4 regions of the Glaciecola sp. 1036 genome follow, and region 2 is predicted to be linked to each of the others. Evidence: predicted binding sites of a transcription regulator. Region 2 holds the regulator's gene; each other region holds the start of a gene.
The links. The regulator FliA, encoded in region 2, starts transcription of late flagellar genes. The targets are predictions, from matches to a motif close to CTAAAGNTNNNNNNNNNNNNGCCGATA.

Region 1: a site for FliA is predicted at 1,022-1,048, ahead of ACNKW3_RS02225 (flagellar protein MotY). Genes of this name have one in related genera too.
Region 3: a site for FliA is predicted at 1,104-1,130, ahead of ACNKW3_RS01190 (VC2046/SO_2500 family protein). Genes of this name have one in related genera too.
Region 4: a site for FliA is predicted at 1,565-1,591, ahead of ACNKW3_RS14965 (DUF5610 domain-containing protein). Genes of this name have one in related genera too.

The regions. Positions count from the first base shown of each region.
Region 1 is NZ_JBLWFH010000001.1:501,626-507,429, reverse strand. Features, by position in the region: gene ACNKW3_RS02235 ((2Fe-2S)-binding protein) at 60-254, opposite strand; gene rnt (ribonuclease T) at 338-967, opposite strand; gene ACNKW3_RS02225 (flagellar protein MotY) at 1,105-2,004, shown strand; gene glpQ (glycerophosphodiester phosphodiesterase) at 2,001-2,993, opposite strand; gene ACNKW3_RS02215 (N-acetyltransferase family protein) at 3,184-3,666, shown strand; gene ACNKW3_RS02210 (aminotransferase class I/II-fold pyridoxal phosphate-dependent enzyme) at 3,701-5,623, opposite strand; gene ACNKW3_RS02205 (serine hydrolase domain-containing protein) at 5,760-5,804, shown strand, end outside.
Region 2 is NZ_JBLWFH010000009.1:150,382-156,185, forward strand. Features, by position in the region: gene flhF (flagellar biosynthesis protein FlhF) at 1-318, shown strand, start outside; gene ACNKW3_RS14180 (MinD/ParA family ATP-binding protein) at 315-1,166, shown strand; gene ACNKW3_RS14185 (RNA polymerase sigma factor FliA) at 1,177-1,902, shown strand; gene cheY (chemotaxis response regulator CheY) at 1,940-2,323, shown strand; gene ACNKW3_RS14195 (protein phosphatase CheZ) at 2,348-3,094, shown strand; gene ACNKW3_RS14200 (chemotaxis protein CheW) at 3,107-5,356, shown strand; gene ACNKW3_RS14205 (ParA family protein) at 5,526-5,804, shown strand, end outside.
Region 3 is NZ_JBLWFH010000001.1:249,646-255,449, forward strand. Features, by position in the region: gene ACNKW3_RS01185 (hypothetical protein) at 1-594, shown strand, start outside; gene ACNKW3_RS01190 (VC2046/SO_2500 family protein) at 591-1,073, opposite strand; gene ACNKW3_RS01195 (response regulator) at 1,195-2,844, shown strand; gene ACNKW3_RS01200 (DMT family transporter) at 2,837-3,766, opposite strand; gene ACNKW3_RS01205 (DUF6279 family lipoprotein) at 3,786-4,631, opposite strand; gene ACNKW3_RS01210 (ATP-dependent 6-phosphofructokinase) at 4,699-5,694, shown strand; gene ACNKW3_RS01215 (DUF962 domain-containing protein) at 5,757-5,804, opposite strand, start outside.
Region 4 is NZ_JBLWFH010000011.1:329-6,132, forward strand. Features, by position in the region: gene ACNKW3_RS14960 (RNA recognition motif domain-containing protein) at 1-365, shown strand, start outside; gene ACNKW3_RS14965 (DUF5610 domain-containing protein) at 404-1,534, opposite strand; gene trmA (tRNA (uridine(54)-C5)-methyltransferase TrmA) at 1,670-2,761, shown strand; gene fabR (HTH-type transcriptional repressor FabR) at 2,756-3,367, opposite strand; gene ACNKW3_RS14980 (acyl-CoA desaturase) at 3,484-4,617, shown strand; gene sthA (Si-specific NAD(P)(+) transhydrogenase) at 4,703-5,804, shown strand, end outside.

The DNA of each region.
Region 1 (5,804 bases), on a different contig from region 2:
AATTAAGTACAAAAAAAGTGGCTCGCGGCCACTTTTTTTATTTGTTTTATTTAAGCGATTCAACCAACGTCTTTAAATAAAGACTCATCTACTATGGTTTTATCTATAATCGCTTGTGCCATTTGTATACAAGCACCACATTGAGAACCTACACCCAATTTATGCTTTAACTCTCGCATGTTACCCACACCACCGTCTCGAACTACTTGTTCGATCTTCTTATCAGTGACGCCATAACACATACATACAAACATAGAGAACCTGCACTTTATTACAATGGGAATGATAATAATTGTTATTTAGATAAAGTGCAAGTGAAAATAGTTCTTATTTACAATTATTTTGCGCTTAGCGGCCAGCCCCCGAGTTCGGAATAACGATTAACCATGTAGCAAAAAAGTTCAGCAGTTTTTTGAGTGTCGTAAAGTGCAGAATGTGCTTCTTTGTTATCAAAGGCAATATTCGCTGCTTGGCAGGCTTTAACCAACACTGTTTGTCCCAGAATAAGCGCTGATAAACTCGTGGTATCGAAAGAAACGAAAGGATGAAAAGGAATGCGTTTGATATTGTTACGGGCAATTGCAGCATTGACAAAGCTCTGATCAAAGGTGGCATTGTGAGCCACTATGACACTGCGTTGGCAATCCGCATTTTTCTGCGCTTTTCGCACAAACTTGCATAACTCTCTAAAAACTTCCCCTTCATCTTTTGCGCCTCGAAGCGCACAAAAGGGATCTATACCATTAAACTCAATCGCAGACTGCTCTATGTTAGCACCTTCAAAAGGCGCAATATGCTCATGGAAGGTTTGATCTGGCATTAAGGTGTCGTTTTCGAATTTTAACGTAATAGCCGCTATTTCCAGAATGGCATCTGTGTTGGCATTAAAACCGGCAGTTTCAACGTCAATAATGACGGGAAAGTAGCCTCTAAATCTTTGCTGTAAAACTGTTTGGGGATTTTCCATTAAAAATGACGAAACTCTAAGGCTTGGCGGTGTTAAGAAAAACGTCTGACAAAATAAAGTAAATGCTGATTCCCGCCGATAACATTACTAATAATTTATATTGTCGCCTGTCACTAAAATATAGTCTTAAGAATATTATGTCAGATAAACAAGCAAAATTCTTCAAAAGCCGATGCATCATTGTGAGTTTGATCTTCATTTTGTTACCCGTGCATGCATCATTTGCCAACTTACGTCAGTATCAAGTCAATGTAGAAAGCTCTAATTGGCAAGTATCAAAACAAACAAGGCTAGTGTGTGAATTAAGCCATGATATTCCCAAATATGGCAACGCTCTCTTTATTTCAGAGGCGGCCAAACAACTGAATTTAGAGTTTACTTTGGATATGTTGAGATTACCGGGGCGTTATGATTCTGCAACCTTGTATTCTAAACCACCTCAATGGATGCCTGGTGTGGCGTCGCGCAAAATTGCTCAAATGCAACTGCGTAAACAATACGATGGTGATTTGCCCAATGATGCTGCTTGGCAAATGTTAACTGAACTAGAAAAAGGTTTTTATCCAACCATTTTTTATCAAGATTGGTTGAATCCAACTGACCAAGTTGCGGTTAGCTTAAATGCCAGTAATTTTGAAAATGCATATCTCGAATTTTCTCAATGTATAAGTAATTTACTTCCATACAATTTTGATGATATTGCTTATACCGTGTTGTCGTATCAAAAAAATAGCGCTGAGCTAACCAAGTATTCACAAAAGCGCTTGGACATGATCGGGGAATACTTGAAAGAAGACCTAGAGTTAGAATTAGTGCTGGTTGCAGGCTATACGGATAGTTATGGTGGTTCTTGGGCAAATGAACAACTGTCTATTCGACGCGCTAATGAGATCCGTGATTATTTTTCCGCGCTAGGAGTAGATACAGATCGAATAGAAGTCAGTGGTTATGGTGAAAAACGCCATGTTGCACCTAATGACAACCAATTAGATCGTTCTAAAAATAGAAGAGTTGTCATTAGGATGAGTAAATCTTAATGATTCACTTCTGCGGAACTTTCTAAGGCCTCTTTTAGTTCAAGCATATAGGGCAAAACTTGATCGGTAAAAATGCCATCTATGCCTACTGATAAAAGAGTCTTGAATAATACCGAAGGCTCAATTGGGTAAGCGGGAGCATCTTCTCTAAAGGTGTAAGGATGAATTTTTAATCCCAGTGTTTTTGCTTCTACTAATAATTCAGTTGCCGCAAACTCTGGGGTAAGAATTTGCGGGATCCAAGGACCAATGGCGTCAGCATATTCAGCTACCTTTTTTAAGCCTTGAGATGATTTTAACGCATCATAATCAGTTGATGATTCAGCCCATGAGTTTTCAGCAATCAATTGTACTAATTTTATTTGGCTTTTAAATTCGGTACGAATTCGATCAAGTGTCGGAGGATAAAAGCACTGAACATAGATGTTGTCTGAACTACTATTGAGCTCAAATTTGTTCAGCGTTTGCATGACTAGCGCCGTAATATCAATACCTTCTGCCAAGTGAAACTCAGGTGATTTTATTTCTGGATATAGCCCTACATTTTTGTTGAATAGCCGATTTAGTTCAAAAATCATCTCTATATGTTCTTCAAAGGTAGCAATGCGAAAAGCACTTTTACCTTTATAACGATTACTGAAAACTTGTTCGCCATTTTCATCTTCTCGTTCATGTACCAATAAGGTTTTCAGCTCATCAAGAGTAAAATCAGCCGCGTAATAGCGACCATCCTCTCTATGTCGTGTCGGATACATGGTTTCTACATTGGTAACCCGCTCTAAATGGATATCGTGTAATACAATTAGCTTTTTGTCTTTGGTGGCGACTATATCTTGTTCAATATAATCAGCTCCTTGCATATAGGCTAGAACCGCAGCCTCTCTAGTGTGTTCAGGCAAAAATCCAGAGGCTCCTCTGTGGGCGATAATGTCAAACGCTTGAGACGAAAAATGCAGAAAAAACAGAGATAAGAAAAAGGTAAAACGCATTTAGTTTCCTTGCTAAAACATTTAATGTAGAACTCACAATAGTAACCTTTTATTACTCTAATATGACTGAAAAGATTTACTTTTTGTTCAGTTAACTTGCAAACAGCTGACAAAAGCAAAAGGTTAGCGTAAAGTGCCCATCTCTATAAAAAAAGCGCCATTTGCATAGCATTTAAAACAGGATTATTGCATGGAAAACATCACCATAAGAGATGCCGTCATCGATGACACTGGGACCATTTTACATTTTATAAAAGAGTTGGCGATTTTTGAAAAAGCAGAAGACCAAGTGGAAGCTACTGAAGATATGATTCAAGAAGCTGTATTCAGTGAAAATTCCACGGTTTTTGCGTTAATTTGTGAATCAGGCTCAACACCTGTTGGTTTTGCAATTTATTTTCACAATTACTCGACTTGGCAAGGTAAACATGGCCTTTATTTAGAAGATCTTTATGTTTCCCCAGAGTATAGAGGCTCAGGGGCTGGTAAAGCATTGCTTAAGCAGCTGGCTAAAATTGCGGTAGAGAAAGGCTGTGGGCGTTTTGAGTGGTCAGTACTAGATTGGAATACCCCAGCAATTGATTTTTATGAAAGCATAGGCGCTGTGCCTAAAAGTGAATGGATTGGCTATCAGCTCGCAGGGGATGCCTTAACTAGCTTTGCTAAAGGCTAACAATAAACGTTTATCATCAGTACTTGAAACAGAATCACTGAGGCGTCAGTGATTCCTGATTATCTTTAAGCACATAAATCTCACCATCGAAACTGCCTTGAATGGTTAACCCTTGACCAGCCAGTTCTTTGAGATAGTCGATATGATCTTGAGTAATATGCTGCCCAGGCACCAAGAGCGGAATGCCAGGCGGATATGGCGTAACTAATCCTGCACAAATGCGATTATTGCTATTGCTGATCGGCACTGATTCCCGCTCGCCATAAAAAGCATCGCTTGGAATGCATGCCAAATCAATAGCCGGTAAATTCTCAGGCAAACGTGCTTTACGCGTTGATTTAGATAATTTAACTTTGCCGCTATCAAGCTTTTTCAAAGCATTATATAAACGAATAATCTTTGAGCGCGTACCCCCTAAGGTCAACAATACCAAGATGGTGCTGTGGGTATACTTTTCAATTTCTAATCCAATTTCGTCTAACAAAAATTTATGAATATCTTTAAGTGAGTAGGGGAGTTCACTGATGTCGATGAGAATTTTTAATGGGTCATGACCCATATTATCACCGCTAAAATGCGGGAATATACTCATAAAATCTTGCTTATCCAGTACTTTGATATGCCTGAGTGAGGCCATCTGTTGCTTAAATTCCTGCACATGATTCAACAAGGCATTGAGCAGCTTGTAGCCTTCCATTTCCAATTGTTTCTGGCACACATCCAATGATGCGATTAGCTGATACTTAGGCGATGTGCTGGCGTAGATGCTGTAAATTTCTCGGAAAAAATCCGCATCAAAATCCGGATCGTTGATATGAATATAAGATGCTTGGGAAAATGCGGACACTACCTTATGCGCTGAATGCGTTACATAGTCAGCACCAGCATGAATGGCAGAATAATAGCGTAAACTAGGGTGAAACAGCGAATAAGCAAACCATGCTTCGTCGATAAATACTTTTATGCCATGTTGGTGCGCGATATCGACCACCTGTTTTAAATCGCTGAGCAGACCATCGTAAGTACAACCTGTAAGCACCAGTAATTTCGCATCAGTATTTTGTTCAATGGAAACCTTGATATCGGCCAACGAAGGCGGCGCAAATATGCCATATTTCGGATTTAAAATACTCGATAGATAAATGGGAAAGCTGGCTGACTGCAAAATTCCATAGTGCACAGATTTATGGCAATTACGGTCTACTATTACCTTATCACCCTTACGAAGTAAGGTTTGTAAAATGATTTTATTGGAGGTAGAAGACCCGTTGGTTACAAAGTAGGTGCGCTTAACCTCAAAGGTGGCCGCCGCGGATTCTTGAGCTCGACCGATAGTATTTGTGCTGTCAGATAGGGAGCCTAAGGAATCCACTGATACTGATAGGTCCCCGACAAATACATTGCGGCCATAAAATTGATAAAAATCTTTAATATAAGGTGAGTTTCTAAAACTAGAGCCGCCGCTATGGCCAGGTGTATGCCATGAATCGTTGGCTTCTCCCACATAACTTCGATACGCGGTCCAAAATGGAGTTTCAGCTCTGTCATCAAAGTCGTTAAATAAATAACCTAAAATAGCTTCTGGATCAGAGATAACATCGTCTTTAAAGAAAAAGGATTCGATCTCTTCAGACTCGTTAACGATTTCTAGTCCTTTGGTGTCATCACCGATAACGTACACAGGTAATTCATGACGAATCTGTTTTAACTGCGAGATGAAATTGCTGTAGATTCGCTCTCCACTTTTATTGTGCACATCCCAACTGAGCACAACTGCTTGAATATCTCCATCCTCAGTGACATGCTCCAGTGCTTGCGGCAGCTCTAGGCAATCAATAATATCTATTTGAACGTCTTCCCTTTCAAAGTTGGGAATTGTTTTTGCAAGATTTGAAGAGAGTGCTTGCAGTACAGTAGGTTCTTGTTCGATTAATAAAATTCGAAGGACTGGCAACATATGAATGTTCGCATTGGCATTTAAAAATTTTCAGTAGAATATACAAAGTGTTGAGTTTTGTGAAATTATTACAAGTAATAAGCAAAATTATTTTGTGTTAGCGTTGTAATCTTATTATTAAACGATGGACAACAACATGACTATTTATAGATTCTTCCTTTTAGTATTTGTGTTTCTAGTG
Region 2 (5,804 bases):
GATATCAAAAAATATTTAGTGTTACCAGCGGCTTCTCAATATCGAGTTCTGAACGAAACAGTAAAGACCTACAACAACATTGATCTTACTGGATGTATCTTTAGCAAATTAGATGAATGTTACAGCCTTGGAGAAGCATTAAGCGTAATCATTGAAAATGATCTATCATTAAGCTATGTTACCGACGGTCAACGCGTCCCGGAAGACATCAAGTTAGCTGATTCAGGGAACCTTACTCTGGTCGCAGCAAAACTATACAAGAAGTATGGATTGTCACAACAGCCTAATGATTCAGTAGCGATAGCTGGTGGGTTATGATGGAAGATCAAGCGAGTAGCTTAAGAAAGATGAATCAGTCCAAACAAATTAAAGTAGTGGCAGTAACGGGTGGAAAAGGCGGCGTTGGCAAAACCAACCTCACTCTTAACCTTGCAATTGCATCTGCCAAACTAGGCCAGCGAGTCATGGTCCTTGATGCCGATTTAGGTCTTGCAAACGTTGACGTTATGTTAGGTCTACGCGTTCAGCGAAATCTATCTCATGTGCTTTCAGGGGACTGTACTCTCGATGAAGTCCTAGTGAATGGCCCTCATGGTATCAAAATAGCCCCTGCGACCTCTGGTACTAAAAACATGGCAGAGCTAGATCCGCGAGAACATGCTGGCTTAATTCGAGCATTTGGAGAACTTAAAACCCCTATTGATATGTTGTTAGTGGATACCGCCGCGGGCATTTCAGATATGGTGGTGAGTTTCTCAAGGGCCTCACAAGAAGTCATCATAGTAGTATGCGACGAACCAACATCGTTAACAGATGCTTATGCCTTAATCAAAATTCTAAATCGCGAACATGGCGTCTTTAAGTTTAAAGTGGTCGCGAACATGGTGCGTTCAGAGCGTGAAGGTCAGGATTTATTTTCCAAACTTTCAAAAGTAACAGGACGCTTTTTAGATGTAGCTATGGAGTTGGTCGGCATTATTCCTTTCGATGAAAATGTCAGAAAAGCAATCAGGAAGCAAACAGCAGTAGTCGATGCTTATCCATCAACACCTGCTTCTAAAGCGATAAATCAGCTAGCAAGTCGTGTTAATTCTTGGCCAATACCCAAACAAGCGGGCGGACACCTAGAGTTTTTCTTGGAAAATCTTGTGTCTTTGCATGAGTAGGTAAGCAAAAGTGAGTAACAAAGTGACAGTATATCAACAGCAAATAGACAAAAATCAGCTTGTCGAAAGACACGCGCCGCTCGTTAAACGCATTGCCCATCACCTTATGGCAAGATTACCAGCAAGCGTTTTGGTCGACGATCTCATTCAGTCGGGCATGATAGGCCTTTTGGAAGCAGCAAGAAACTTTGATGGTACCAAGGGGGCTAGTTTTGAAACTTTCGCAGGCATTCGCATCCGAGGTGCCATGCTGGATGAAATCCGTAAAGGCGATTGGACACCAAGATCTGTGCATAAAAATTCTAGATCTATTACTGAAGCCATTAATGAAGTGGAAAGTGAAACAGGCAGAGATGCCAGAGATACAGAAGTTGCTGCCAAACTTCAAGTATCGCTAAACGACTATCATCAGATGCTAAATGAAGTAAATGCTGGAAAATTAGTCGGAATCGAAGATTTGGGTGTCTCCGAAGACGTGCTTACAAACGAAGAAAACAAAGGAAATGACATACCTTTTCAAGAAATGATGCAAGGATCATTTCAGAAAGCGCTCGCGCGGGCGATAACAACATTACCAGAGCGAGAAGCTATCGTACTTTCTTTGTATTATGACGAAGAGTTAAATTTACGTGAAATTGGTGAAGTGCTTGAGGTTAGCGAATCGCGAGTGAGTCAAATTCACAGTCAAGCAATGCTGAAGTTAAAAGCAAAGATGCAGTCTTGGCGTGCTGAGTAACAAATAGTAATTAATATTTTCCATACTGGAGGTAGTTTTGGATAAGAATATGAAGATACTGGTTGTTGATGATTTCTCAACAATGCGGCGTATCATTAAAAACCTGCTTAAAGATCTTGGGTTTACAAATATCCAAGAAGCTGATGATGGTAATACGGCGTTGCCGATGCTACAGCAAGGTGACTTTAACTTTGTCGTAACGGATTGGAACATGCCTGGCATGCAGGGTATTGATTTGTTACGTGCAATCCGCTCAAACGATAAACTCAAGCATCTACCTGTACTCATGGTTACGGCTGAAGCTAAGAAAGAGCAGATTGTTGCAGCTGCGCAAGCTGGCGTAAATGGATATGTAGTTAAGCCTTTTACAGCAGCTACGCTGAAAGAGAAACTAGACAAGATTTTTGAACGTCTGGGCTAAAACGAACAATAGAGGTTAGGCCTAATGACTACCGAAAATTCTTTAATTTCGCTTGAAGAAGCGAAAGAGCTAGTAGCATTTCTTGAAAACGGCGACGTAGAAGCGGCAAACGACATTGTGCATAGTGCAGCTTTGAGAGAGTCCAACGAACTTTTTTCTGAAGTTGGCAAGTTAACTCGTCAGTTACACACGTCCTTGGTCAATTTCCAGCTTGATGAAAAACTGTCGCAAATTACCAATCATTCGATACCTGATGCTCAATCAAGACTCGAATATGTTATTGAAGAAACAGAAAAAGCTGCAAATTCGACAATGGATGCGGTTGAACGCAGCATGCCATTGGCAGAGCAACTTAATGACAGATTAAACAGCCTTATTCCTAATTGGAAAAAGCTTATGCAGCGTCAAATTGAGCTTGGCGAATTTAAATCCCTTTGCCATGAACTTGATGACCTGTTGAACGATGCTCAAAACGATTCTGCTGCGTTAAATTCTATGCTCACTGAAGTTCTTATGGCGCAAGGCTACCAAGACTTAACGGGTCAGGTGATACGCCGGGTAATTGAATTAGTTAACGAAGTTGAAGAAGGGCTTGTAGAAATGCTGGCGACCTTTGGTGAACAAGAAGTTAAAGAAAGTAAAGCTCAACCTTTGTCGAAATCTGACGATAAGATAAAAGCCGAAGGGCCAATTATTGATGCAGCAACGCGAAACGACGTCGCCCAAAGTCAAGATGACGTTGATGACTTGCTGTCTAGTTTAGGTTTTTAGGGGAGCGATTCAATGTCATTTGAGGTTGATGAGGATATTTTACAAGATTTCTTGGTGGAAGCCGGAGAAATACTTGAACAATTGCAAGAGCAGTTGGTAGATCTCGAGAATAATCCTGAGGATGCAGACCTGCTGAATGCAATTTTCCGCGGTTACCACACAGTTAAAGGTGGTGCCGGATTTCTGTCATTGACCGAATTAGTTGAAATTTGTCACGGTGCAGAGAACGTATTTGATGTAATGCGAAATGGTCAACGCACCTTAACGCCCGAGCTAATGGATACCATTCTACAAGCGACGGATGTTGTGGTCGCAATGTTTGAGCAAGTTAAAGCTCGTGAACCATTAGATCCAGCGCCTGCCGAGTTAGTAGAGTTACTCCATAAGTTAAGCGCGCCTGAAACTGCCGACGAAAATATTTTTGAAAACGCTGAAGCTAAAAGTAGTGTGCCTGATGAAACGCCAGATGCACAAAGCGAATCTTCAGAAGCTGTAGGTGAGGATATTGAATTAGTCGAGCCAGAAGCCAAAGAGAATACAAATGAAGGCGACAGTATTGACGAAATTTCTGAAGATGAGTTTGAAGCGCTATTAGACGAATTACATGGCGACAAAGCGCCAGGGCAGTCAGCCCCAACTGAAAGTGTGGAAGCAGCTAAGCCAGCAGCACCATCAAACAGTGATGATATTACCGATGATGAATTCGAGGCTTTGTTAGATGAATTGCACGGTAAAGGTGATTTCAAAGTTACAGAATCCGCGCCTGAAGCTAAAGCAGAATCACCTGCAGCGAAAGCTGGCGGTGATGATGAGATTACTGACGAAGAATTTGAAGCCTTATTAGATGACTTGCATGGTAAAGGTAAATCTCCAACACTCAATGACGGTGCAGAGGAAAAAGCTGCAGCCAAGGATGTAAGTCCTAAGAGTTCTGTACCTGAAGCTGAAAAGCCAGCAGCTAGTAGCGAGCCTAACAAGCCTGAAGCGCCGAAAACACCAGCGCCAATTGCGGCTAGCAAGCCAGCGCCTAAGCCAGAAGCTAAACCTGCACCAGCGCCAGCTGCGGCCAAAAAGGCCGAAGCTAAACCTACGCAGGCACAAGCAGAAACTACGGTTAGGGTCGATACCAAACGTCTAGACCAGATCATGAACATGGTCGGTGAGTTGGTACTGGTACGAAATAGACTGCTCAGTCTTGGCATTAACGTCAATGATGAGAGCATGAGCAAAGCTATTGCGAATTTGGATGTTGTTACCGGTGACTTGCAAGGCGCGGTTATGAAAACCCGTATGCAACCCATTAAAAAGGTATTTGGTCGATTCCCTAGAGTTGTCCGAGACCTAGCGCGTTCTTTGAAAAAGGAAATCACCCTAGTTCTAGAAGGTGAAGAAACCGATTTAGATAAAAATCTGGTTGAAGCATTAGCCGATCCTTTGGTGCACTTGGTGCGAAACAGTGTGGATCACGGTATTGAAATGCCGGATGAGCGAGAAGCTGCAGGCAAACCTAGAATGGGTACTGTAAAACTAGCAGCTTCTCAGGAAGGTGATCATATCTTGCTGACCATCAAAGATGATGGTAAAGGTATGGATCCTGAAAAATTGAAAGATATTGCTATCAGTCGGGGAGTTTTAGATGCAGATTCTGCCGCTAGAATGTCTGACGTAGAAGCTTTCAATCTTATTTTTGCACCTGGTTTCTCTACTAAAACAGAAATTAGTGATATCTCAGGCCGTGGTGTAGGTATGGATGTGGTGAAAACCAAAATCAACCAGCTCAATGGTACAGTTAACATTGACTCTAAATTGGGTGTAGGTACTACATTAGAAATTAAAGTACCTTTGACCTTGGCTATTTTGCCAACCCTGATGATAGTAGTTGGACAACAAACCTTTGCGTTACCTTTAGGTTCTGTTAATGAAATCATTAACATGGATCTAAAGAAAACCAATACTGTAGATGGTCAATTGACGATGATCGTTAGATCGAAAGCCATCCCATTGTTCTATTTAAATGATTGGTTAAATCCAATGAAACCAATCAAGGATAGAGCACAAGGTCATGTGGTTGTGGTTCAGATTGGCACTAAGCAAGTTGGGTTTGTGGTGGACAGCTTAATTGGTCAAGAAGAAGTTGTTATTAAGCCTCTGGATGCATTGCTTCAAGGTACTCCTGGTATGGCTGGCGCAACCATCACATCAGACGGTGGAATAGCGTTAATCTTGGACATTCCAAGTTTACTTAAGCGTTATGCCAGATAACCCAGATAACTACTAATTTTAGTCAATTAGTAACTAAGGCCGAATGCATTGTCATTCGGCTTTTTACTTTATGCTAGATAAATGCAGATTTGGTCCAAAAATAGCATTAGATTTATCAATACAGAGCAACTAACCAAAATTGTGTGTAAACACTTAGATTAAATATCCAATGAAAACCTGGACGATAGTCAATCAAAAGGGCGGTGTAGGCAAAACTACAACCGCAGTATCACTCGCTGGAAGCTTGGTTAATCAAGGCTATAAGGTGCTGATCGTGGATTTAGATCCCCAAGGCTCACTGACTGTCTACCTCAGAGTTAAACAGTCAGCAACAGTGGGTTTGTATGACTATTTTTTGGCACCAGATGATAAAAACGTGTCGGATCTTATCGCGAAAACGTCAATTCCTAAGGTTGACGTTATACCTGGATCAAAAACCTTGGCTACA
Region 3 (5,804 bases), on a different contig from region 2:
CAATCTAAAATAGAAAATATTGTAGAATCTTTAGTAATTGAAAGATTAAAGAATAAAAAAACGTTAACCGAAGAAAATAGCATACTTCTTAACGACTACGGCTTTCAATTAGAACAAAGCCGCGAACCATCAGGTGTCGGCTTTAACCTTATTAGTAACGATAAAGGACATCCAATTGTAGCCATTATTGGCAGAGGTGATACTAAGCTTGTTTTTGATCTTGAATTAAAGGAAAACATGCTTGATTCTGGCAATACTTACTTGGTTAATTTATTTCTCGACCGAAATGCCTCTAAAATACAAGGAATTAGAATTGATAATGCAATGCCTAACGGCATAGTAAATGACGTCAGCAATACGACACCAGAAGACAATTTATGCTTAAGGGAAATTCTAAAGAAGGTTGCTGATGAAGCTCCGTGGGGGCGCTATATTGGAGAAGGTCTAAGTGATTCTAATTTTCTAACAAATCAAGCAGATGATGGTTTTAACGATTACTGTATTCGATCGGTCAGTTCAAGAACTTGTTCCAATGCTAAGCAAGGTCAGACATGCACAAATACTCTGTATCATTTTCCGGAAAGATGCCTTTAGTCAGGCAGGCTTTCTAGAATATCGTAAAGCATTGTTGGTTGCTCTAGAGTGGTTGAATCATCAAATTCATCAGCGTCTTTATTTAACCTTCGCTGAGCGTAGTGAGAAAGGTTGTTAATTACCTTTTGTGGTAGATGATTCGGATCATCCTGTTGAGACAAGGGTGTAGACCAAATTGCGTTTAACAACCTTGCATCATCCAGACGCCCCTGATGTATAGCTTTATTAATTATATTAAATTGCGTGTAACTTTTTGAATCTGCAACTAAAGTATATTGAGTATGTTTTTCTATATTAAGGTGTGTAGACGCAATATCCACACCCTCATCGGTTGTAATATGATCAGTAGTGAGAGCGTCTGATAAGATGCACTTAAATAGGTTGAGTGTTGCAGTACCATGTTGAGAAGATTGTGCAAGATGTGCATTAACCTGCACTTGCACATTTCTATACTCTTCAATATTTAAGAATTCAGACATTTTGATCTTTGTTACCAATTGATGAATATATATCGGCAAGTGACAGTGAAGTTCAAGGGGTTTGAATATACTGTTGTCATTCAGTGATGCAGCTAATGATCTAAGGTAGCTATTCGTTTTCATGGAAAAACTAAATTATTCTGAAAAACGTTGTTTAGTGATAGAAGATAGGCGCCCTTTCTTAATGCTGTTAAGAGGGCTATTAACTAGTCTTGGCGCAAAAAAAATCACTACTGAATCATCGGCAGAAGCCGGCTTAAAAGCGTGCAAGGCAAACAAGTACGATATCATCGTCAGTGACTTACACCTAGGTAGCAACAAAAAGAACGGTTTCGAATTTTTAGAAGAATTGAGAAAACATCAGTTAATTAAACCTTCAACTGTGTTTATTATGATCAGTGCCGAAAGTGGTCGCTCAATGGTGCTTGGCTCAATAGAAAAACAACCCGATGACTATCTTATTAAGCCATTTTCCCAAGCCCAACTGAATGCTAGAATCGCCCGAGCCTCAGTACGTCGCGCTACCCTTTCCGCTTTATATAGTCAAATTGACCACCAAAAATACGAACTTGCCATTCAGACCTGCCGCCATTTTTTAGACACAGAACCCAGATACACGGCTCATCTGCTTAAATTATTGGTGTCACTGTATTGGAAGTTAGATCAGTTCGAGGCCGCTGAAAGTATTTTAACTAAAATCTTGAACGATAGACCTATGTTATGGGCGACCTGTGCTATGGCAAAAACCAAGTTATATTTAAAACAATACGATGAGGCTATAGAAATCGGCAAAAAAGTTATTCAACAATCAGTAAATACCGTAGAGGCCTATGACATAGTAGCAGATGCTTACTTAGCAAGTGACCGCAAACCAGAAGCACTTAAATACATAATAGACGCCCTGGCAATATCCCCGCTTTCCATAGATCGACACTTTAACGTCTGTCGAATAGCCAGAGAAAATCAAGATTTTGAATTAGCCATGTCCAGTGCAAAATCAATATTCGAATTATCCCAACGCTCAATACATAAAAATGTTAATCATATGTGCGGTTATGTTCGCAGTATTCTAGATGTAGCAGAGCATACAACTGATAAAAAAGTAAAGAATCGCTTCATGCAAGAAACGTCGTTAACTATGCAACGGATGCAACGCAATGAAGAGTTTGCTGGTGGTAAACAAGATGACTTTGATTTTGAAATTTTTGAATCTTTAATACAGGCGCGGATGCAACTGTTAGAAGGTAAACAAACAGAAGCCAAAAGAACCCTTGAAGAGACGCAAATTAACATCGAAAAAGAGTTTACCGAATACCCATTACCCATGGCTACCGATAGTTTAAAACTGATGATTGATATGGGAGATTACGAAGAAGCGAATAAACTGGTTAAACTTCTAGGGGACAACGCGGATAAAACAGATTTGGCTATACGTCACCTCATAGAATCAGAATTAGAAAACGCCAAAAGTAAACGTATTGCCTACGTGCGTTCAAATAAGAAAGGCATTGCCTTGTACAGTCAGGGAAATTTTTCAGAAGCTTATCAAGAATTCACTACTGCCAAGCAAATATGTCCATTGAACATCAGCGTGAATTTAAACTTACTACAATCCTTGATTCGTTTGGTTAAATCAACGGAAAAACCAGAAGGTAGGCACATTCAAGAAGTTCGAGAAATTTTTCGCTTTATTAGTTCTATGCCATTAAAAGAAATACATAAGCAAAAATTTCAAAATATGCACAAAGACGCCGAAGAAATTATCAACTAACCTTAGGCTTGGCCTTGCCAATACTCGCTAACATCGCACCTAAAATGATAAACAGAGCACCAATATACGCCCAGACATCCAACTGAGGATCGAAAAAGATATCTGGCGCTATCATTATCGCTATTTCATTGCTCAAATAGGTAAAAACTGGGGCAGTTGCTAAAATCGCACTGACTTTAGAGGCATCCCATATTTGCATTGCATGAGTGAAGGCACCATAGCCGATCAGAGTATTCAAACAGCAAAATATTAATGCAAAATATTGCCATCCCGTTAGTGCTAAGGTTTCGCTAAATTGAGTAAAAGGCAATAGGAAAATAGTACCAATAATATATATTAGTAAGGTTAATTGGCTACTGGTGAATGAAGCTAACAACTTCTTTTGTGACAACGCATACATGGCCCAAGCAGTCGCTGAAATCACCACCAATACCACACCTTCTATGGACTCTGTGGTCGAGGTTAATATGACAGGGATTCGTTGGTTAAAGAATAGCCCTAAGCCAGAAAATAGCATCAAGGCACCGATTAACTGTAATCGGCTAAAGCTCTCTTTATACAGCACCACACCACCAATTAATAAGATAAAGGGAGCCAGTTGGAGAATTAACTGAACCGTTGAGGGACTTATATAATTCAGGGCAATTACGTTTGAAACGTAGTTAATTAATAACATCAAGGTACTTAAACCTAGGATAATCCACACCCATTTATGATGTTGACGAATTCTCGGTAAAGCCTTGTTGGAAAAGAGAAGTACAGCAACAAAAACGCCTGCAAAAATAAAGCGAATCGCGGTTATTGTAAAAGCGTCCATGTCGACTAAAAGAACTTTTAAAAAAACCGGTAAAACGCCCCACATAAAAGCAGTGGTAAGTGCTAATAAAAAGCCCATCACGGATGGGCTTAGTTGCTTAATCATATAAACCTACTAACGAGACCTATTCAGCCAAATCTACTATATCTTCACGGTAATCGTTAATTTGTTCAATCAATTCTTTTCGTTGTTTTTCAGTTGAAAGGGTTAAAAGTGTTAATAAATACTCATGGGAACGCTTGGTATTTTGTTCACTCGCCATAATAAATGCATCACTTCGGTAAACTTCTGGATTAGTTAATAAATACTCCAGCTCTGTTTTAAATTCTGGATTATGATCACGTGATGCAAATGCTTTACGTAATGCTGACTGATAATCTGTTTTATAATCTATCCAAAATTGTCTAGTGGGTGAAAAATTCTGGTAACTATTTTTGATAAAACTTTCTTGCTCACTAGTTAAACTTCCAAACCAGTCTTCTAGACTATCTTCATTTCTCGATATCCATTCTTTTTTGCGTTTATCAGCACTTTTTTCAAGTCTCTTTTGATACTCTTCTGCTTCTTCTTGCAGGTCTTTTTCTAACGCAGCAAACAAATACACCACTTGCTCATCGCTGAGCATAAACGACATATCTACTAAGTCAGGCGCAACCCTAGCTCTTAATCTTTGCCAGTGTTCTCGCGCTTTTTCGGTGTGATGTTCCATACGCTCAATACTTAGCGCATTTTGTTCGATGTCTTTGATTAACTCATCGATATGCGCTAGATACAATGGAAATTCTGTTTGTCTGTGCCAAGTCAGCCACTCACTCAATTTCACATCAAACGCTTTCTCTTGCTCATCTGTAAACTCAATATAATCATCGATATACCAATAAATTAACCAATCGATATTGTTATAGGTAAATTTGGTTGAGCATCCCGCGAGGCTTAAGACCAGTAAAAATAAAAATATTATTTTTTTCATTAGGATATTTTCTCTGACTCCCTTTTTGCTATCCTATATACGACAATAAAAACGAAAAAGGTTTCACATGAGCATTAAGAAACTCGCAGTGTTAACTTCAGGCGGTGATGCACCAGGGATGAATGCTGCTATTCGCGCTATAGTTTTATCTGCTGAAAGTCATGGTATAAAAGTTATCGGATTTAAGCATGGTTATAACGGCCTATTAAAAAACGAATGGATTAAACTTAACAGAGCAGTGGTTTACAACCTTATCCAGCGCGGCGGAACCATATTGCACAGCGCCCGATGTGAGAAATTTAAACATGATGAGCACGTTCAGTCCGCAGTAAAAAACCTCGAAGCCCTCGACGTTGATGGATTAATCGTTATTGGTGGCGACGGTTCATTTAAAGGCGTACAAGCTCTGCAAAAATACTGGGATAAGTCAGTCATTGGCGTACCAGGTACCATAGACAACGACATTGTGGGAACGGATTACACTATCGGATATCACACCGCCATTCAAACAGCGGTTGAAAGTTTAGATAAGGTCCGTGATACAGCAGAAGCTTTTGAACGCATTTTTGTAGTAGACGTTATGGGACGTCATGCGGGCTTTATTGCGCTGAATTCTGCCTTAGCGGCGGGTGCAGACCACGTGCTCTTACCTGAAACATTTACTACAGCGGCAGAAGAATTGGTCAAAATATTAGATAAGCTGGAAAAACGTCGTAAAAACAATGCAAGTTCAAGCCACATTATCGTTATTACAGAGAATTTATGGCCTGGTGGCGTGAATATTTTGGTTGATTCACTACAAGGTGAATCTGGTGTAGATGTAAGGTTACTCACCTTAGGGCACGTCCAGCGTGGAGGATCGCCTGTATGGCAAGATAGAATTTTGGCCACCAAGTTAGGCACTTACGCAGTAGAATTAGCGTTAGAAGGTAAAAAAGCGGTTATGGCGGGTATTCAACATCGCTACCCTGCAGCTGTTTCTTTAGATGATGCAAGTATTCAGCGTAAAGCTTTGAACCATTATTCATTATCTATGCAGGATAAAATAACTTTATTAGCCTAGGGTTTATTTGAACAAATAAAAAACCCCAAAATATGCATTTTGGGGTTTCTAATCAAAGCGGTTTAGTATTGAATATTCATTCGTTTTAACCAATGCACCCACCACCAAGC
Region 4 (5,804 bases), on a different contig from region 2:
TCGTAATGCTATTAAACAGCTCTACTTCCATAAATACTTCAACAAACAATTCAACAACAACATCTAAAAAAGCTTCGTCGACGGTAAACCAAGATAAAAACTCTAGCGACGATACGCTTGCTACTTTATATGTAGGCAATATTTCCTACAAAGCAACAGAAGATGACTTGAAGAACTATTTTCAAACTTTTACGACCGTGCACTCGGTTCGTTTGCTTAAAGATAAGCGCACTGGTAAGAAAAAAGGCTTTGGTTTTATTGAAGTGTCAGACTCTGACGCCAATAAAACCATAGAAAAATATAACGAATCTATATTTTTTGAAAGAAACCTTATTGTTAGGCATGCAAAAGAAAAGGTAGGTTGAGTACCTACCTTTTGCTTAACTGGATTAAGTTTAGTAATTTATCGAAATTGTTCGTTAAAACGATGGAATCTATTGATCGCATGTAGTAGATCAGGCACCTGAACATCTTTCAATTGATTGACTAATCCGTTAATGATCTGTGTTGATTCGTTTTGACTAGCAAACAACTCTTGTGCCGACTTAACCAACGTTGAAAGGTCTTTATCATATTTTTTAACCAACTTAATATCGCTTTGAAGTTGGTTATCTAGACCTTTTCCAATCATACTTATTTGGCTGTATGCACCAATTTTCCTCGGCGTATCAGATTCAACCACTTTAAATTTATCTAAATCCGTTATGGAAATGCCTTGCTTCATTATTCGTTGCAGGGCTACTTCGACATCATCGCGATAAAATTGGTTTAACAAATCGTCTGCTTTATTTACGAACTCGGCAACCATTTTGAATTTACTTGGATCACCGTTTTCACTATCAATAGCAAAACTGATATTAGAACTTTTAGTGGTAAATTTATTGATTTCACCACCATCCGCTTCTTCAATAAAGACTGCAGAATTATTAAAGTCTAATGAAAGTTTTTGTTCGTCCCGTGTACGAATATCAACTTGATTGTATTGTGACTCTTCTGCGTTTTTGCGAAGGTAATCCTCTGGACTAACCGATAGTGCTTTTATTTTTTCAGAGATTTGCTGAGCAGTGTTTTGCAAATTGCCAAATAATTCACTTTTTTCATCAATGCCCATGTCTTCCAAGGCTCTTGAAAAGCCTATTTCAACGCCTTCGATTGCTTGTGTTCTAAGTGTTTCAAGTTCACTAGCCGTGCTACCTTTAGCGGCAAATGATGTAAAACTCGCTTTAACAAAACCAAAGATATTTGCCTGTACAGAGGTTGAATCAAATGTTCTAGTTGAAGAAAACGCTTTTTCTTTATGGCTAACCGAATTAAGAGGTGGAAACTTAGACGCCACAGACTTAAACGTAGCGTCAACAGCGCTGGAAAATGCCCGCGACATGACAGCATCATTGGCTGATGTTCCTGTGTATACATCAACAGAAACAGAACTGAACGCCGCAAGATCACGAATTCTATGATGCTCTGCGATCAGCGTTTTGTGCGCCTCTGCTGGTTTAGCAGAGGCAACTATATTAGCTTCTACTGTATTCATACTACCTACCTCATATTCCTCATCTAGCTATATCGGTAGCATCTTTTAAAAACTTTAATATAAACTTGGTATTTTTTTTAAAGAGTTTAAAATCCGCTCCTCATTCGAACATGAATCAGTATTGGGTATGATGTGATGGCAGATTTGAAACAAGAATACAAACAACAACTTGATGAGAAACAAAACAGACTTATTGCTTTGTTGTCTCCATATTATCAAGATAATGTAGATTGCTTTGTTTCACCTCCACAACATTATCGAATGCGTGCAGAATTTAGAATTTGGCATCAGGATGATGAAACCTTTCATATTATGTTTGAGAAAGAAACCAAACAAAAATATAGGGTGGACCAGTTTCCTATCGCTTGTAAATTGATAAATCAAGCAATGCAGTTGTTAATGAATGAGGTCAATGTTAATCAGACGTTGAGAAATAAACTCTATCAAGTGGACTATCTTGCGACAACTACTGGTCAAATAGTGATTTCAATGATTTACCGCAGACCTTTGGACGACAATTGGCAGCAAGAGGCGACAATTTTAAAACAAAAACTCTCTGAACATTTCCCTACCGATATCATTGGACGCGCCAAAAAGCAGAAGATAACCTTGGATAAAGATTTTGTAATAGAAGAATTACAATTTAAACAAGAAACATTCAGTTTTAAGCAAATTGAAAATAGTTTTACCCAACCTAACGCATTAATTAACGTCAATATGGTGGAATGGGCAATTGATAACATAGCCGCTGATTCAATTGATTTATTGGAGTTATATTGTGGAGCGGGTAATTTTTCTATTCCCCTAAGTCGTTATTTCCGTAAAGTGTTGGGTACAGAAATATCAAAGACCTCTGTTGCAGCAGCTCAATTTAATATTAATGCAAATAACATAGACAACCTGAACATTGCGCGATTATCCAGCGAAGAATTTGTAGAAGCTTACCAACAAAAACGCGCGTTTAATCGTTTATCTGAGATATCTTTAAGCGAATATAATTTCACTACGATATTGGTTGATCCGCCTCGAGCCGGCCTTGATCCTGATACACTAAAACTGGTCAGCCAATTTACCCATATTATTTATATTTCATGCAACCCTGAAACTTTAGCGAATAACCTAGCTGTATTAAATGAAACACACCAGGTATCTCGTGCTGCATTATTTGACCAGTTCCCTTTCACGCCCCACATTGAAAGTGGCGTTGTATTGAAAAAGCGCTTATAAACCTGGATTGGACGAATTAAAACTAACAGCCCCTAGCTGCACAAATCTAAGTTGAATTTTAACCCTGTCGGCAATTTGTTCGACTTCTTTTACATCTGCGTCTAAAGCTTCAGCTCCTGCGTTAAAAACTAATCTAACCATGGCATCTGCTTGCAAGTTAGCAATTTTTCTGGGGAGACGTAAATGCGCCACTATGTAGTCGGAGAGCTCTTCAGTAAAGTGTTGGATTTCGCGCATGACCGCCGCCCGAAATGCTGATGAAGTTCCAGTATGTTCACGCAAAAGTAACCGAAAAACATTGCGATTTTGCACAATAAATTCCATAAATGTATCAACTGAAATACTCACAACGCTACCGCCCGAAGCTATACGTTGTCTAGCTTGTCGCATCAATTGCCGCAAAGCTAAACCGGCTTCGTCGACTAAGGTTAATCCGAGCTCATTAATGTCTGAAAAATGCCGATAAAATGATGTAGGGGCAATACCGGCGGCCCGTGCTACTTCTCTCAAGCTGATTGCGGTGAGACTGCGATTTTCATCGAGTAGCGTAAATGCCGAATTGATAATTCGTTGGCGAGTCTGGCGTTTTTGTTGCTGTCTATTCATAGGCTATGATTGTTAGATCAGTTTTTGAATTTCTGCAAATATTTCTTGTCATTGAGTGGGTGAAAAGTTAAATTAGCGCACAGTTGTACGCTGAATTTAAAAAAGTGAAAAGTAAAGTGAATAAGCCTCCTTTAATTCCGCTTAATATAGCGGTTTTCTGTATTACTACGGCAATTGCATTAATAGCTACCCCCATATGGATCATGTTTAACGGTATCGACTTAGCAGAAATAGTGATAGCCGTGTTGTTATTTTTTTATACCGGTATGTCAATTACTGCTGGTTATCATAGATTGTGGTCCCATAAGACTTATGACGCTCATTGGACGGTAAAAATTATCTTGGCGATTGGTGGGGCAATGGCTGTGCAAAACAGTATTTTACATTGGTCAAGCGATCACCGAGTGCATCATAGACACGTGGATGTCAATGACAAAGACCCTTACTCTGCCAAAAAAGGATTTTGGTTTTCTCATATCGGATGGATGCTTAGAGAATATCAAGCCGAACGCTATACTGATTACTCTAATTGCCGTGATTTGCAGAAAGATAAAGTCGTAATGTGGCAACACAACCATTATTTGCCAATAGTATTGATTGCGAATTTTGGTATTACCGGTTTACTTGGATGGATAAATGGTGACATTTTAGGCATGATTTTAATCGCAGGTGTGCTTAGGTTAGTCGTTGTGCATCATGTGACCTTCTTTATCAACTCGTTAGCCCACATTTGGGGTTCTCGTCCCTATACTGATACCAATACAGCCCGTGACAACGGCATTATTGCCTTATTTACGTTTGGAGAGGGTTACCATAATTATCATCATATTTTTGAGTATGATTATAGAAACGGTATTAAATGGTGGCATTATGATCCTACAAAGTGGCTGATTAAAAGCTTATCTTTAGTAGGGCTAGCAAAAAATCTTAGAAAAACCCCAGATCAACGTATTGAAGCAGCAAGATTATTAATGCAACTGAAATATGCCAAGAAGCGCTTAGTACATTTGCCTAACGCCGAAGAAATCGTTAACAACATTCAGCAAGAGTATGATGTATTAGTACACAAGATGAGTGAATATTATGCGGCTAAGAAAAAACTTATGCTGGCTAAAAAACAAGCTTTGCTTGCAAGTTATGAAAAACTGGAAATCGATTTTGCTTACAGAGAAATTCAACAAAGTTTTAAATTGCAAAAAGAAAAATGGCAAACACTTTACTCTTACTATATGACGCCGATACAAGCATAATAGAGTTATAAAGCATTTGGTAACGCAAAAAGGATGCTGTGGTAGCATCCTTTTTAATTTTACGTAACGGTAAATGGAAACTGAGATGGCGAACAAGCAAAAAAAACAAACATTTGATTTTGACGCGGTAGTAATAGGTACAGGACCAGCTGGAGAAGGTGTTTCAATGCAGTTGGCCAAAGCCGGCAAAAAAGTGGCCGCGGTTGAAAAGTATTCTTCTGTTGGCGGTGGTTGTACCCACTGGGGAACTATACCATCGAAAGCATTGCGTCATTCTGTAAGCCGTTTAATAGAATATAATTCAAACCCGTTATTTAATGAACATAGCCGCTACCGAAGCTTAACTTTCGCTGAAATTATGAAGCACGCAGCAGGTGTTATTCGTAAACAATCGCGTCTAAGATCGACATTTTATGAGCGAAACGATGTTAACGTTATCACAGGTGAAGCCAGCTTCGTTGACCCACATACGGTTAACATTAAGCGTAAAGATGGTTCGTTGGAAACTATCACTGCACAAAACTTTGTTTTAGCTACAGGTTCTCGTCCCTATACACCAGCTGATATTGATTTTACCCATCCACGAATTTTCAATAGTGATACAATTTTAAATCTGGATTATCAACCAAAAACTATCATTGTCTATGGCGCTGGGGTAATTGGTAGCGAATATGCTTCCATTTTCAGAGGAATGGGAGTGAAAGTTGATCTTGTGAATATGCGAGATCGCCTGCTGTCTTTTCTAGACGCAGAAATATCTGATGCCCTTAGTTATCACCTATGGAATAACGGTGTGCTTATTCGAAATAACGAAGAATACGACAGCATTGAAGGAAAAGAAGACTGTGTCATCTTAAACCTTAAATCGGGTAAGCGTATGAAAGCGGATTGCATTTTGTTTGCCAATGGTAGGACGGGTAATACCGACATGCTGGATCTTCAAAATGTTGGCTTAAAAGCTGATGGGCGTGGATTGGTAAAAGTAAACAAGAGCTATCGAACAGAAGTTGAGAATATCTATGCAGTTGGAGATGTGGTTGGTTATCCGAGTCTAGCCTCTGCAGCCTATAACCAAGGACGTTTTGCCGCTGAAGCTATGGTGAACGGTGAATGTCATAAAAGTTTAGTAGAAGATATCCCTACAGGTATTTATACCATACCTGAAATCAGTTCAGTGGGAAAAACCG